One region of the Actinomadura rubteroloni genome, then DNA from elsewhere that is predicted to be linked to it. Evidence: riboswitches for the same ligand, from Rfam matches in the RefSeq annotation. Region 1 holds a riboswitch; the other holds the start of a gene.
The links. A riboswitch is a leader RNA that binds a small molecule or an ion and turns the genes downstream of it on or off. The one in region 1 is predicted to bind ZMP and ZTP.

Region 1 (7,833 bases):
ATGCGCCAGGCTACCGCGCGGCCGGGCGCCGCGCGGCGGCAGGTCGGAGAACGGCGAAGGCCGTCCCGGGATCGCCGGGACGGCCTGTTGCGTCACCCCCGGATGTTCAGGGGGTCCGATGCGGTGTGCTAGCCGACCTTCTTCTGAAGGTTGGTGTCCAGCGCCTCCAGGAACTCCTGCGTGGTCAGCCAGCCCTGGTCCGGGCCGACGAGCAGAGCCAAGTCCTTGGTCATCTGTCCGCCTTCGACCGTCTCGACGCAGACCTGCTCCAACTGCCGCGCGAAGTTCACCAGCTCAGGCGTGTTGTCGAGCTTGCCGCGGTGCTCCAGCCCCCGCGTCCACGCGAAGATCGACGCGATCGGGTTGGTGGACGTCGGCTTGCCCTGCTGGTGCTGCCGGTAGTGGCGTGTGACGGTGCCGTGCGCGGCCTCGGCCTCGACCGTCTTGCCGTCCGGCGTCATCAGCACCGACGTCATCAGGCCGAGCGACCCGAAGCCCTGCGCGAGCGTGTCGGACTGGACGTCGCCGTCGTAGTTCTTCGTCGCCCAGACGAACCCGCCCTCCCACTTGAGCGCCGCGGCGACCATGTCGTCGATGAGCCGGTGCTCGTAGGTGATGCCCTTGGCCTCGAAGTCCGCCTTGAACTCGGACTCGAAGATCTCCTGGAACAGGTCCTTGAAGCGCCCGTCGTAGGCCTTGAGGATCGTGTTCTTCGTGGAGAGGTACAGCGGCATCTCGCGGTCGAGGGCGTACCGCATCGTCGTCCGCGCGAAGTCGCGGATCGAGTCGTCGAAGTTGTACATGCCCATCGCGACGCCGCCGCCGGAGAAGCGGGCGACCTCCAGCTCGATCGGCTCGCCCTCGTCGTCGGGCTGGTAGCTGATCGTGACGGTGCCGGGGCCGGGCACCACGAAGTCGGTCGCGCGGTACTGGTCGCCGTGGGCGTGCCGCCCGATGATGATCGGCTTGGTCCAGCCCGGGACGAGCCGGGGGATGTTCGAGGCGATGATCGGCTCGCGGAAGACCACGCCGCCGAGGATGTTGCGGATCGTCCCGTTCGGGGAGCGCCACATCTTCTTGAGGCCGAACTCCTCCACCCGGGCCTCGTCGGGGGTGATCGTCGCGCACTTCACGCCGACGCCGTACTGCTTGATGGCGTTGGCGGCGTCGACCGTCACCTGGTCGTCGGTCGCGTCGCGGTACTCGATCCCGAGGTCGTAGTACTTCAGGTCGACGTCCAGGTAGGGCAGGATCAACTGGTCCTTGATGAATTTCCAGATGATCCGGGTCATCTCGTCGCCGTCGAGTTCGACGACCGGGTTCGCTACCTTGATCTTGGGCATGTGCTTGCTGTCCCTTTCCTACACCGGCCAGCAGTCCTTGTAAGGCTCTGCTGAAGGCTATCCGGGCGCGGCCAAAGGTCTAGACCTCGCCCTGGTGGTCTGGCTGTTTCGGCAGGTGAGCCTAGGGGTGGGGGACGACGGCGGCGGTGGTCGCGATGGCGACGGCGAGGACCGTCATCGTCGTCACGTCCACCCACCGGCTGCGCGTCTCCAGCATCCCGGCCTGGCTCGGGGGCAGGACGAGCCGCGCCAGCGCGCCGAACAGCACCGCCGCGGCCATGAGACCGGATCCCTTGCGGAAGTAGTCGAGCGCGCAGAGCACCAGCCCGCCCGCGACGCCGCAGAGGACGATCGCGTACGGCAGGCGGCCGAGCCAGTGCGGCGCGGCGCCCCGACCGCGCGGTGCGCGCCGCCGGCGCCGGTGCACCTCGGTACTCATCGGCACGCTCCTCGTTTTCCGGGCGTCGGCCCGGTCGGCTCCACCTCCCCACGTTAGTGGGAAATCGACGGACCGACGACCGGGGGGCCGGACGAGCAGGCCCGATGCCGTCCAAAAAGACATTTCGCGCAAGACCGGACGAGTCCCCCCGACGAGACGGGAGAAGGCGGACGGGACGGACGTGGACGTCGCGAAAACCGTTACGCAACAGGCCCTACTCACCAGTAGGTGGGTGTGGCGTGAAGGCCTCCGGGTAACTCGCTGGACAGGGGTCGCTAACTAGCTGGGAGGACTGCCGTGGAGGGGCCGTTCATGCGGATCGAGGACAGTGGCATGGTGATGCCACTGCGCCCCGATGTCACGACGGTCGGTCGAGGACGAGGTGTGGACATCCGCCTCGACGACCCGAGTGTGTCCCGATTGCACGCAGAGATCATTCGGCGCGGCCCGTACGTGTACGTGGTTGACATGGGGCTCTCCCGTAACGGGACCCGGGTCAACGGCCGGCCGATCGCCCGACGCGTCCTGGAGGACGGTGACGTCGTGAGCTTCGGCACGGCGCGCTGCCGGATGGGGGGAATCCCCCGCGAGGAGGTCGATCCCGACGTCGAACTGCGGCGCGCCGTCGCACCCGAGCTGACGCGCCGCGAGGTGGACGTACTGACGTCGCTGTGCCGTCCGGCGCTCTCGGACGAGGCGTTCGTGGCTCCGGCCACCGCGCGCCAGATCGCCGAGGAGCTGGTGGTGACGGAGGCCGCGGTCAAGCAGCATCTGCTGCGGCTGTACCAGAAGTTCCGCATCCCCGAGGGGGCGAACCGGCGCACCCGGCTGGCCAACGAGGTCATCGCGATGGGCCTCGTCCGGCCGCTGCCGCCGGTCCACGTCCCGCAGCAGAACCGTCCGGTGGACGGCCAGGGACCGGGCGGCGTCCGCCGTCCCGGCCCGCCCGGCGCCACCGCCCCGGGCCGCCATCTCACCGGTCCGGGCCGTCAGGCGACGGGGGTGGGCCGCCGGGCTAGTTAGGAGTCACGGCCTGCTGCGCTCGCCTGGCGGCTCGCTTCGCAACCGTGTCTCTGGGCGAGCGCGGCATCGCTTCGCGATCTTCGCGCCCGGGGGACTCGCCTTCGGCGTCGTCCCCCGGGCGCTCAGTTTTCGCGCTCGCGCGCTGGCTGAGGCCAGCCGAAACGGGCGCCTCGGCCACCGGCCCCGGCGGTCAGCGGGCGGCGTTCTCGGCGGCCTCGACGACGTTCGCCAGCAGCATCGCGCGGGTCATCGGGCCCACGCCGCCGGGGTTGGGGGCCACCCAGCCCGCCACCTCGCGCACGTCCGCCGCCACGTCGCCCGCCAGCTTGCCGTCGACGCGGGAGACGCCCACGTCCAGGACGGCCGCGCCGGGCTTCACCATGTCGGCGGTGATCAGGCCGGGGACGCCCGCGGCGGCGACGATGATGTCGGCCTTGCGGGTGTGCGCGGCCAGGTCGCGCGTGCCGGTGTGGCAGAGCGTGACGGTCGCGTTCTCGGTGCGGCGGGTCAGCAGCAGGCCGAGCGAGCGGCCGACCGTGATGCCCCGGCCGACGACCGTGACCTCGGCGCCCGCGATCGGGACGTCGAAGCGGCGCAGCAGGTCGATGATGCCCTTCGGCGTGCAGGGCAGCGGGCCGGGCTGCTGGAGGACCAGGCGGCCGAGGTTGGTGGGGTGCAGGCCGTCGGCGTCCTTGAGGGGGTCGATGCGCTCCAGCACGCGCTGCTCGTCCAGGCCCTTGGGGAGCGGGAGCTGGACGATGTAGCCGGTGCAGGACGGGTCGGCGTTCAGCTCGTCCACCGCGCGCTCGACGTCCTCCTGCGTCGCGTCGGCGGGCAGGTCGCGGCGGATGCTCTCGATGCCGACCTCGGCGCAGTCGCGGTGCTTCATGCCGACGTAGGCGTGGCTGCCGGGGTCGTCGCCGACGAGGACCGTGCCGAGGCCGACGCCGACGCCGCGCGAGCGCAGGGCCGCGACGCGGGTCGTGAGGTCCGCGCGGATCTGCGCGGCCGTGGCCTTCCCGTCCAGGATCCGTGCCGTCATGTGCGCCTCCGTGGTGAACTCGCGTGGTGATCTCGCCGGGCCGCACGGCCCGTGCGTGGTCCCCGGTCACCCAGGCGCGCGGTGTCCGGACTGCTCCGCTCCCCGGTGGTCGTGTCCACCTTGTCCGCGCCAGTCACGTGTGCGTCCATCGTACCGGGACGGGACGCGACGGTCAGCGGCCCCGCCAGGACAGGAAGCGGTCGGTGCCCTGCCAGCCGAGCACGCCCGCCAGCAGCGCCGCCGCGACGGCCGCGGCGAGGCCGACGATCTCGCGGGCGTCCATGAGCAGCGCGTCGGCCTGGAGGAACACGCCGAACGCGTGCGCGAGGACCTGGTTCATCGAAGTCTCCGAGGGGCGGGTGCGCGCCGGGACGGGCCCGGCGCGCGTCCGCCGGTCAGTGGAAGAAGTGCCGGACGCCGGTGAAGTACAGGGTCACGCCCGCCTTCTCCGCCGCCTCGATCACCTCGGGGTCGTGGATGGAGCCGCCGGGCTCCACGATCGCGCGGACGCCCGCCGCGGCGAGCGCCTCCAGCCCGTCGGGGAACGGGAAGAACGCGTCGGACGCGCCGACCGCGCGCGCGGCCCGCTCGGCGCCCGCCCGCGTCACCGCGAGCTTGGCCGAGTCGACCCGGTTGACCTGGCCCATGCCGACGCCGACGGTCGCGCCGTCGGCGGCGAGCAGGATCGCGTTGGACTTGACGGCCCGGACGGCCCGCCACGCGAACGCCAGGTCCCGCAGGGTCGCCGCGTCGGCGGCCGTGCCGACCTTCAGCTCCCAGGTGGCCGGGTCGTCGCCGGAGGCGTCCACCCGGTCGACGGTCTGGAGCAGCACGCCGCCGTCGATGCGGCGGAACTCGGTCGCGTTGGACGGCCCGGACGCGCAGCGCAGCAGCCGCAGGTTCTTCCAGCGTCCGCGCAGGATCTCCAGCGCGTCGGCGTCGAAGTCCGGCGCGACGATGACCTCGGTGAAGATCTCCTTGACGGACTCGGCGAACGCGGCCGTCACCGGGCGGTTCACCGCGATGACGCCGCCGTAGGCCGACACCGGGTCGCACTCGTGGGCCTTGCGGTGGGCCTCGGCGACGTCGGCGCCGACGGCGATGCCGCACGGGTTGGCGTGCTTGATGATCGCGACGGCGGGCTCGGCGAAGTCGTAGGCGGCGCGGCGGGCGGCCTCGGCGTCCACGTAGTTGTTGTAGGACATCTCCTTGCCGTGGAGCTGCTCGGCGCCCGCCAGCCCCCCGGACGCGCCGGCGTCGGTGAACAGCGCGGCCTTCTGGTGCGGGTTCTCGCCGTAGCGCAGGACGGCGGACCGCTCCCACGTGGCGCCGAGGAAGTCCGGCCAGCCGGAGGACGCGGCCTCCTCGTCCGGGGCGTAGGACGAGGCGAACCACGACGCCACCGCGACGTCGTAGGACGCGGTGTGCGCGAACGCGATCCCGGCGAGGCGGCGGCGCTCGTCCAGCGTGAACCCGCCCGCCTCGACGGCCGCGAGCACCGACCCGTAGGACGCGGGGTCCACGACGACGGCGACGCTCGCGTGGTTCTTCGCGGCGGCGCGGACCATCGTCGGGCCGCCGATGTCGATCTGCTCGACGCACTCGTCGGGCGCCGCGCCCGACGCGACGGTCGCCGCGAACGGGTACAGGTTGACGACGGCGAGGTCGAACGGCTCGACGTCCAGGTCCCGGAGCTGGCGGACGTGGTCGTCCTTGCGGCGGTCGGCCAGCAGGCCCGCGTGGACGCGCGGGTGCAGGGTCTTGACGCGTCCGTCCAGGCACTCGGGGAAGCCGGTCAGCTCCTCCACCTTCAGGACGGGCACCCCGGCGGCGGCGATCCGCCCGGCCGTGGAGCCGGTGGAGACGATCTCCACCCCGGCGGCGTGCAGGCCGCGGGCCAGCTCCTCCAGCCCCGTCTTGTCGTACACGCTGATCAGCGCACGTTTGATCGCGACCCGGGTCACCGGTTCAGCTCTCCTTCTTCGGCTGCGGACGTGTTGCAGGTCCGGCATTTCATGGAGACCCGCCGACCGTTCGCGGTCCAGCCGTCGCGGGCGAGCCGCCCGACGACGTCGACCAGGAGCCGGCGCTCCACCTGCTTGATGCGCTCGTGCAGGGAGTCCTCGTCGTCATGCCAGCGGACCGGGACGGCCTCCTGGGCGATGACGGGTCCGGTGTCCACGCCTTCGTCGACGAAGTGCACGGTACAGCCCGTGAGCTTGACCCCGTAGGCCAGGGCGTCGCGGACGGCGTGGGCGCCGGGGAAGGACGGCAGCAGAGCGGGATGGGTGTTGACGATGCGCCCGCCGAACCGTTCCAGGAACCGGGCGCCGAGGATCTTCATGAACCCGGCGGACACGACGAGGTCGGGCCGGTGCTCGGCGACGGCGTCGGCGAGGGCGGCGTCCCAGGCGTCCCGGCCGGGGAAGTCGGGGATCCGCAGGGTGAACGCGGGCAGCCCGGCGCGGGCCGCGCGGGCCGTGCCCTCGATGCCGGGACGGTCCGCGCCCACGGCCACCACTTCGGCGCCGTACTCTGGATCCGCGCACGCGTCGAGCAGCGCCTGTAGGTTGGTCCCCGCTCCGGAGACGAGGACGACGAGCCGGGCGGGCACCATGACTCCCTGCTGGACGTTTCGAGGTGTGGGACGGGCGGCCCCGGCGTCGTCGCGCGGGCCTGCCAGCACGCAGCCTATCCGTCCCGCCGCGCGCCCCCGACGGCGCTCCGCCCCCGGCCGGACGACGCCGCCACCGAACATGCAGGAGGAGAAACCGTGACACACCAGGCGGGACCCGGCGAGGTCCAGGCCCCGCAGGCTCCCCCGCCCGGCGGCCGGCGCGGTCCGGCGTCGCGCCGGGCGCTGTGGCTGGCGATCGGCGGGCTGATCCTCGCGGTGCCGTTCTGGCCGCTCGGGCTGGTGCTCGGCATCGCGGGCATCGTGACCGAGATCCGCGCGCGCCGCGACCCGGCGGTCCCGGCGCGGCGCGGCCTGTCGGCGAGCATCGTGGTCGGCGCGTGCGCCGTGCTGGTCGGGCTGTTCGCGATGACGAGCTGGATCGTCCTCGCGCCCGAGCTGTCGGACCGGCAGTCGTGCCTGGACGGCGCGAACACCGTCGCCGACAAGAAGGCGTGCGACGACGCGTTCTCCCGGCAGATCATCGACAAGTTCGACCTGCCGCCGGACACGAAGGTCTTCACCGGCTTCTAGTCGTCGGCCTCGTCGCGCAGGACGAAGATCGCGCCGCCCCGGTTCTCGGTGCGGTCGTCGCGCGGGCGGGGCTCGTCGGGCTCGGGCTCGGGCTCGGCGGGACGGGTGCGGCGCGCGGGCAGGACCGGCTCGGCGTCCTCGAACTCCAGCGGGTCGGGGACGGCCGGGACGGGCCGCGGAGTCGGTTCCGGCGCGGGCAGCGGCACGACGGGCACGACCGGCGCGGGCAGCGGCTCGGGCTCGGGCAGCGGCTCGGGCGCGGCGCCGCGCGGCGGCTTGGGCGGCCGGCGGCGCCGGCGGGGCTTCGGGTCGTCGGTGCGGCGCAGTGCGCGTCCGTTGGCGAACCAGGCCGCGAGCGCCGCCGCGACGCCGACCTCCAGCGCCGCGAGCAGGCCGACCTGCCAGGGCGAGGGGCCGACGGTCCGGAGCCGTCCGCCGCCCATCGGCCCGCCCGACAGCGCGGCGAGCACGGCCAGCACCAGGCCGGTCAGGGCGCCCGTCGTGAAGCCCCACAGCGGCGCGGTCTCGGCCGCCGGGCTCGGCAGCGCCCGGACGGTCAGCACCCCGCCGACCGCGCCCGCCGCGAACGGCGCGGCCAGCGCCAGCAGCGACAGGGCGGGCGCCGGGCCGGGGCCGGGCAGCGCGGCGAGCGGCGGGAACGCGGGGATCGTGTCGAGGAACACACCGGTGACCGAGACGCTGGTGCCCGTCCCGACGGCGAATCCGGCGCCGACGGCGTAGGACGTCCCCCAGATGATCGCGTTGGGCAGGAACGCCA
Region 2 (7,833 bases), on a different contig from region 1:
GCCCCTGTCCGCTATGTGAAACCATCAGCTCACGGCGGCGTAGCGAATCCGTAACACCTCACGGTCAAGGTGAGTCAGTACACGTTCACCGTCACCGGAAGGAACGTCCGCCATGCCGCTGCTGCGCGTCCGCGCCGAGATCGAGGACCGTCCGGGCCGGCTGGCCCTGCTCACCGCCGCGCTGGCCCGGCGGGGCGCCAACATCCTCGGGCTCTCGGTCCAGCTCGGCCCCGACGGCGTGGTCGACGAGTTCATCGTCGACGTCCCCGGCGGCGACACCGCGGCGGACGACCTCGGGCGCGCGCTCGCGGGCGCGGGCGCGCTGCGCACCGCCGTCGCCCCCGCCCGGCCGCGCGAGCTGGTGGACGAGACGACCCGCGCGCTCGTCCTGGCCGCCCGGCTGCGCGCCGAGCCGCACACGCTGCCGGACGTCCTCGCCGAGCTGCTGCGCGCCGACGACGCCCGCTGGTCCACCGCCGCCGAGACCGACGACGACCCCGCCGCGCTCGTGGTGCCGGTCGGGCAGCGCCGCGCCGTGCTGGTGCGCCGTTCCGGGCTGCCCTTCACGACCACCGAGGCGGCGCGCGCCGACGCGATGGTCCGGGCGGTGCTGCCCGCCGCCGGGCCGCTGCCCGCGTCGCGGCGGGTGGTGCTGCGCGACGGCACGGCGGTCGTCGTCCGCCCGGTCGAGACCCGCGACGTCGAGGCGATCACCGCGATGCACGACCGCTGCTCGCAGGCGACGCGGCGGATGCGCTACTTCAGCGCCAAGCCGTCGCTGCCGCGCCGCGCGATCGAGCGGTTCTGCGAGCCGTGGCACGGGCTGACGCTCGTCGCCGAAGGACCGGACGGGTCGGTGCTCGCGCTCGCCCACCTGATCCACGTCCTCGAACCGGGCGTCGCCGAACTGGCGTTCCTGGTCGAGGACGCCTGGCAGGGCCGGGGCCTCGGCCGCCTGCTCACCCGGATGCTCGCCGAACTCGGCCGCGACCGGGGCCTGGTCGAACTGCGCGCGACGACGTTCAGCGAGAACGCCACGATGCGGCGGCTGCTGACCGCGCTCGGCGGCCGGACGCTGCGCACCGAGGAGCCCGCCGTGGTGGAGATCCGGCTGCGGCTGGACGGCCGGGCGCCGGGACGCGCCCTGGCAGGATTGCGGGGTGACCGGCATCTATGACGACCCCTGGGCCTACGAGCTTGCCTGCTCCTTCCGCGACGTCGAACCGGAGGTCGACGCGGTGCTCGGCTGGTGCCGGCGGCACGGCGCGGGCACACCGGGATCGGTGCTGGAACTCGCCGCCGGCCCGGCCGAGCACGCCCGCGCGTTCGCCCGCCGGGGCGTCGCCGCCACCGCGCTCGACCTGAACCCGGCGATGTGCGCGTACGCGCGCGAGCGGGCCGCGCGCGAGGGCGTCGCGATCGACGTCGTGCGCGGCGACATGACCGCGTTCGCGCTCGGCCGCCGCTTCGACCTCGTGGTGACGATGCTGGACTCGACGTCCCACCTCATGACGCTGGACGCGTTCGTCGCCCACCTGGACCGCGCCGCCGGGCACCTGGCGCCCGGCGGCCTCTACGTCCTGGAGATGTCGCACCCGCGCGACCGGCTCGGCGACCCGAGCGTCGGCACGGCGTGGACGGTCGAGCGCGACGGCGTCCGGGCGTCGGTGCGCTGGGGCGGGCGCGAGGACGTCCTTGACCCCGTGACGCAGATCGCCCCGGACCGCGTCGTCATGACGATCGAGTCCGGGGCGGAGCCGCGCACGATCCGCGACGTCGTCCCCTACCGGTTCTGGACGGCGACGGAGCTGGCCGCCGCCGTCCGGCTGTCGGGACGGCTGGAGATCGCCGCCCAGTACGGCGACTTCGGCGACGTGCCCGTCACCGACGCCGCCGCCTGGCGGATGATCAGCGTGCTGCGTCAGCCGAGCGACGCCCAGCCCGGCATCGGGTAGGCGGCCATCAGGTCGCGGATCTCGGCGGCCACGCGGTCGGCGACGGTCGTGTCGCCCTTGGCCGCCGCGACGACCACGTCGTCGAACCACGCCGCGACGCGCGGCATCAGGTCGGGCGTCAGGCCCCGCGTCGTGATCGCGGCGGTGCCGATGCGCAGCCCGGACGGGTCGAACGGCTTGCGCGGGTCGAACGGGACGGCGTTGTAGTTCAGCTCGATGCCCGCCTCGTCCAGCGCGCGGGCGGCGGGCTTGCCGGCGACGTCCTTGTTCGTCAGGTCGATGAGGATCAGGTGGTTGTCGGTGCCGCCGGACACCAGGTCGTAGCCGCGCTCCAGCAGCGCGTCCGCGAGCGCGGCGGCGTTCGCGACGATCCGCCGCGCGTAGTCGGCGAAGTCGGGCCGGGCCGCCTCGGCGAGCGCGACGGCGATCGCGGCGGTCGTGTGGTTGTGCGGGCCGCCCTGAAGGCCGGGGAAGACGGCCCGGTCGACCGCCTTCGCGTGCTCGCCGGTCGTGAGGATCATCGCGCCGCGCGGCCCGCGCAGCGTCTTGTGCGTCGTGGTGGTGACGACGTCGGCGTGCCCGACGGGCGAGGGGTGCGCGCCGCCCGCGACGAGCCCGGCGATGTGCGCGATGTCGGCGGCCAGGACCGCCCCGCACTCGCGCGCGATCTCGGCGAACGCCGGGAAGTCGATCGTCCGGGGCAGCGCGGTGCCGCCGCACCAGATCAGCTTGGGCCGCTCGCGCAGCGCCAGCTCGCGGACCTGGTCCATGTCGACGCGGCCGGTGTCGCGGCGGACCTCGTAGCGGACGGCGTTGAACCACTTGCCGGTCGCCGACACCGTCCAGCCGTGCGTGAGGTGGCCGCCCATCGGCAGCGACAGCCCGAGCACCGTGTCGCCCGGCTCCAGGAACGCCGCGTAGACGGCGAGGTTGGCGGGCGACCCCGAGTACGGCTGGACGTTGGCGTGCTCCGCGCCGAACAGCGTCCGGGCGCGCTCGACGGCCAGCAGCTCCAGCGGGTCGATGTTCTGCTGGCCCTCGTAGTAGCGGCGGCCCGCGTACCCCTCGGAGTACTTGTTGGTGAGGACCGAGCCGGTCGCCTCCAGCACGGCGGGCGACACGTAGTTCTCCGACGCGATGAGCCGGATCTTCTCGAACTGCCGGCGGGCCTCGGCCTCCACCAGCCCGGCGACGCTCGGGTCCTGGCCGTGCAGGTGGGGAAGGGACGGCTGGTGCATGGACGCCTCCGCTGCTTCGCCGCCGGGACGGTACGAGGCCCCGGCGTGGGGACCCGTACACCCAGGCGCGCGGTGTGCGGACGGTTCGCTTCCCGGTGGTCGGATCCACCTTGACTGCGCCAGTCGCGTTGCCGTCCAGCCTAGCGGGCCGCGTGCGCGCCCGGAAGACGCGACGGGGCCCGCGGGGAGGGCGCGCCCTCCCCGCGGGCCCCGCGGTCGCTCGTCGCTCAGCCGCGCCCGGCGGCCTCCAGCGCGCGCTTCACCGCGGCGCGCTTGGCCCGCAGCTTGGCGAGGGCCTCCTCCAGGATGGCCTCGCCGTCCTCATCGCTGCGCCGCTCCTTCACGTACGCGAGGTGCGTCTTGTAGGGCTCGGTCTTCGGCGGTGCCGGCGGGCTGTCCTTGTCCTGCCCGGCCGGGAAGCCGCAGCGCGGGCAGTCCCACGTCTCCGGCACCGCGACGTCGGTCGCGAAGCTCGGCCGGGTCTCGTGCCGGTTGGCGCAGTAGAAGGTCACCCAGACCCGGGGGGCCGCGTCGCCGCGCTCGGCCTCTCCCATCGGCCCGGCCCCGACACGGCTGCCCCGAATCGCGTTGCCACTACCCACGGACTACTCCTCGCTCAGTGTTGCCGCGTCCGTCCGCCCGACGGTGCCGCGGCGCTCGCATGTCTCGGCGGCCGGTCAGGCGCCCTTGCTCTTGAACAGCAGGCCCAGCACCACGACCGACGCCAGCCAGATGATCCCGAGACCGATCGTCAGGCGGTCCAGGTTGCGCTCGACGACCGACGAACCGCCGAGCGACGACGAGATGCCGCCGCCGAACATGTCGGACAGCCCGCCGCCCTTGCCCTTGTGCATCAGGACGAGGACCACCATCAGCAGGCTCGCGACGATGAGCACGATGGACGTTGCGATGATCACAGTTCAGCGCCTTCTCTGGCCACCCCCGCCGGGGCGGGGCGTTCTCGGATGCGGGACGAGCGTCGAGCCGGGCGTTTGCCCGTCAGGTACGAAGGGTACGACGAACGGACGTCTGGTTCGGCAAGAACCCCCGGGACAGACCGAATCAATCCGTTCGGATCAGGCCGGAAGGTCCCGGTACCGGCAGATCTTGACGAACTCGCCGGGGTCGAGACTGGCACCGCCGACCAGCGCGCCGTCCACGTCGGACTGGGCCATGATCCCGGCGATGTTCGCGCCCTTGACCGACCCGCCGTACAGGATACGGATCCGCGCGGCCGTGTCACCGTCGTACAGCTCGCCGACACGGGCGCGGATCGCCGCGCAGACCTCCTGGGCGTCCTGCGCGGACGCGGTCTTGCCGGTGCCGATCGCCCAGACCGGCTCGTAGGCGATGACGAGCCCGGCCGCCTGCTCGGCGGTGACCTTCTGCAGCGCGCCGTCGACCTGCGCGACGCAGTGCGCGATGTGCTCGCCCGCCTCGCGGACCTCCAGCCGCTCCCCCACGCACACGATCGGCGTGATCTCCGCGCCGAGCGCGGCCCGCGCCTTGGCGTTGACGAGCGCGTCGTCCTCGTGGTGGTACTCGCGCCGCTCGGAGTGCCCGACGGTGACGTAGGAGCAGCCGAGCTTGGCGAGCATCGCGGCCGACACCTCGCCGGTGTAGGCGCCGGACGCGTGCTGGGACACGTCCTGGGCGCCGTAGGAGAGGTCGAGCTTGTCGGCGTCCACGAGCGTCTGCACCGAGCGCAGGTCGGTGAACGGCGGCAGGACGGCGATGTCCACCGCGTCGTAGTCGGCCTCCTTGAGCCCGAAGGCCAGTTTCTGGACGAGCGCGATGGCTTCCAGGTGGTTGTTGTTCATCTTCCAGTTCCCGGCCATCAGCGGCTTTCGGGCGGAAGCGTTCTTCGGGGCCATCGGGGTCAGTCCTCCAGAGCCTGCAGGCCGGGCAGCGTCTTGCCCTCGAGGTATTCGAGGCTGGCGCCGCCGCCGGTCGAGATGTGGGAGAAGGCGTCCTCGTCGAAGCCGAGCCCGCGCACCGCGGCGGCCGAGTCGCCGCCGCCGACGACGGTGAACGCGCCGGAGTCGATGAGGCCCTGCGCGACGGCGCGGGTGCCGCCCGCGTAGGGGGCCATCTCGAACACGCCCATCGGGCCGTTCCAGAAGATGGTCCGGGCGTCGGCGAGCCGGTCGGCGAACAGCTTGCCGGACTCGGGGCCGATGTCCAGGCCGAGCCGGTCGGCGGGGATCGCGTCGGCCGCGACGACGTCGTGCTGCGCGTCGGCCGCGAACGCGGTGGCCGCGACGACGTCCACCGGCAGCACGAACTCGACGCCGTTGGCCTTCGCCCGCTCCAGGTAGGCGCGGACGGTGTCGAGCTGGTCCTCCTCCAGGAGGCTCTTGCCGACCTCGTGGCCCTGCGCCTTGAGGAAGGTGAAGACCATGCCGCCGCCGATGAGGATGCGGTCGGCCTTGTCCAGGAGATTGTCGATGACGCCGAGCTTGTCGGAGACCTTGGAGCCGCCGAGCACGACCGCGTAGGGCCGCTCGACGTCCGCACTGAGCCGCCGCAGCACGCCGACCTCGGTCGCGATGAGGCCGCCCGCCGCGTGCGGGAGGCGCTGCGGCACGTCGTACACGCTCGCGTGCTTGCGGTGGACGGCGCCGAACCCGTCGCCGACGTACAGGTCGGCGAGGGCGGCGAGGCGGTCGGCGAACGCGCCGCGCTCGGCGTCGTCCTTGCTGGTCTCCCCGGCCTCGAAGCGCAGGTTCTCCAGCAGCCCGACCTCGCCGTCGGCGAGCCCGGCGACGAGCGCGCGGGCCGACTCGCCCGCGACGTCGGCGGCGAGCGGAACGTCGGCGCCGAGCAGCTCGCCGAGCCGCGCCGCGACCGGCGCGAGCGAGAACTCGGGCTTCACCTCGCCCTTCGGACGGCCGAGGTGGGCGCAGACGACGACCTTCGCGCCCCGCGCGCGCAGCGCCTCGATCGTCGGCAGGCCGGCCCGGATGCGGCCGTCGTCGGTGATGGCGCCGCCGTCCAGCGGCACGTTGAGGTCGGCGCGGACGAGCACCCGCTTCCCGGCGACGTCGAGATCGTCGATGGTGCGCATCGGCAAGGCGTTTCCTTCCGTCGGGGGTCGCCCCCGGTGGACACGGCGGGGCGGCGCGGGGGCGCCGCGCGCGGAGCCCCCGGAGACACGGCCGCCGTGGCCGTGCGGGGCACGGCCACGGCGGGGGGCGTCGGTCAGAGCTGGGCGCCGACGAGCTTGACGAGGTCGGCGAGGCGGTTGGAGTAGCCCCACTCGTTGTCGTACCAGCCGACGACCTTGGCCTGGTTGCCGATGACCTTGGTCAGGCCCGCGTCGAAGATGCACGACGACGGGTCGGTGACGATGTCGGACGAGACGATCGGGTCCTCGGTGTAGGTGAGGATCCCGGCGAGCGGGCCCTCGGCCGCCTCCTTCAGCGCGCCGTTGACCTCCGCGACGGTGGCCTCGCGGCCCAGCTCGACCGTCAGGTCGGTGGCCGAGCCGGTCGGGATCGGCACGCGGACCGCGTAGCCGTCCAGCTTGCCCTTCAGCTCCGGCAGGACCAGGCCGATGGCCTTGGCGGCGCCGGTGGAGGTCGGGACGAGGTTCAGCGCGGCGGCGCGGGCGCGGCGCAGGTCGCCGTGCGGGCCGTCCTGGAGGTTCTGGTCCTGCGTGTAGGCGTGGATCGTCGTCATCAGGCCCTTGTTGATCCCGAACGTGTCGTTCAGGACCTTGGCCATCGGGGCGAGGCAGTTGGTCGTGCAGGACGCGTTGGAGATCACCGTGTGCGCGGCCGGGTCGTAGGCGTCGTCGTTGACCCCGAGGACGATCGTGACGTCCTCGTTCTTGGCCGGGGCGGAGATGATGACCTTCTTGGCGCCGTTGTCGGCGTGCACCTTGGCCTTGGTGGCGTCGGTGAAGAAGCCGGTGGACTCGACGACGACGTCCACGCCGACGTCGGCCCACTTGAGGTTCGCCGGGTCGCGCTCGGCGAAGGTCTTGATGATCGAGTCGCCGACGGCGATCGAGTCGTCGGTCGCGTGGACGTCGCGGCCGAGGCGCCCGAGGATGCTGTCGTACTTCAGCAGGTGGGCGAGCGTGGCGTTGTCGGTCAGGTCGTTGACCGCCACGATCTCGATGTCGGCCCCGCTGGCCAGGACGGCGCGGTAGAAGTTTCGGCCGATCCGGCCGAACCCGTTGATGCCTACTCGGATGGTCACGGAACGGCTCTCCTCATACGTCGTCTCGCCCGGCGGTGGCCGGACTCTCCACGGGGTGCGTTCTCTTGCTCGCACGGGGTGTTCCCCGCCCGACCCTACCGAATGGCCGGGCCGCTTCCCGACAGGGGAGGCGAGGGATATCGGGGGGTGAGGCCCCCTCCCCCACCTGGGGGATCGGACTGTCACCCGCCAGGGTCTAGACCTTTGTGTCTAGACCATTGGACAGGGTTCCCGCCGCTACCGGCAAGGACGCCGGGCACAGCAAACACGGCGTCAGATTTGTTCCGGTATGCGGCTGAGTGCGCCGCAACGCGGCCCCGCCGGGAAAAGTGGCGGTGATCACCGGGCGCGACCACCGCCCCGGTTGCGGCCCCCGCCGCCCGCCGGTAACGGACGACCGGAACCCCGGAGATCAGGGGGCGAGCATGTCGGCG

Region 2: another riboswitch for ZMP and ZTP. It lies ahead of BTM25_RS28780 (serine hydroxymethyltransferase); the one in region 1 lies ahead of BTM25_RS08005 (bifunctional methylenetetrahydrofolate dehydrogenase/methenyltetrahydrofolate cyclohydrolase).

Annotation. Positions count from the first base shown of each region.
Region 1 is NZ_MTBP01000001.1:1,802,627-1,810,459, reverse strand. It holds gene BTM25_RS08020 (NADP-dependent isocitrate dehydrogenase) at 129-1,343, opposite strand; gene BTM25_RS08015 (DUF3017 domain-containing protein) at 1,465-1,782, opposite strand; partial or broken gene BTM25_RS30895 (FHA domain-containing protein) at 2,095-2,289, shown strand; gene BTM25_RS08010 (helix-turn-helix domain-containing protein) at 2,326-2,805, shown strand; gene BTM25_RS08005 (bifunctional methylenetetrahydrofolate dehydrogenase/methenyltetrahydrofolate cyclohydrolase) at 2,996-3,847, opposite strand; ZMP/ZTP riboswitch at 3,909-3,994, opposite strand; gene BTM25_RS29545 (hypothetical protein) at 4,020-4,187, opposite strand; gene purH (bifunctional phosphoribosylaminoimidazolecarboxamide formyltransferase/IMP cyclohydrolase) at 4,243-5,811, opposite strand; gene purN (phosphoribosylglycinamide formyltransferase) at 5,808-6,461, opposite strand; gene BTM25_RS07990 (DUF456 domain-containing protein) at 6,621-7,055, shown strand; gene BTM25_RS07985 (cell division protein PerM) at 7,052-7,833, opposite strand, start outside.
Region 2 is NZ_MTBP01000006.1:159,932-167,764, forward strand. It holds gene BTM25_RS28770 (GNAT family N-acetyltransferase) at 113-1,177, shown strand; gene BTM25_RS28775 (class I SAM-dependent methyltransferase) at 1,161-1,955, shown strand; gene BTM25_RS28780 (serine hydroxymethyltransferase) at 1,922-3,193, opposite strand; ZMP/ZTP riboswitch at 3,246-3,330, opposite strand; gene BTM25_RS28785 (RNA polymerase-binding protein RbpA) at 3,421-3,795, opposite strand; gene secG (preprotein translocase subunit SecG) at 3,871-4,110, opposite strand; gene tpiA (triose-phosphate isomerase) at 4,270-5,067, opposite strand; gene BTM25_RS28800 (phosphoglycerate kinase) at 5,073-6,260, opposite strand; gene gap (type I glyceraldehyde-3-phosphate dehydrogenase) at 6,395-7,399, opposite strand; gene whiA (DNA-binding protein WhiA) at 7,812-7,833, opposite strand, start outside.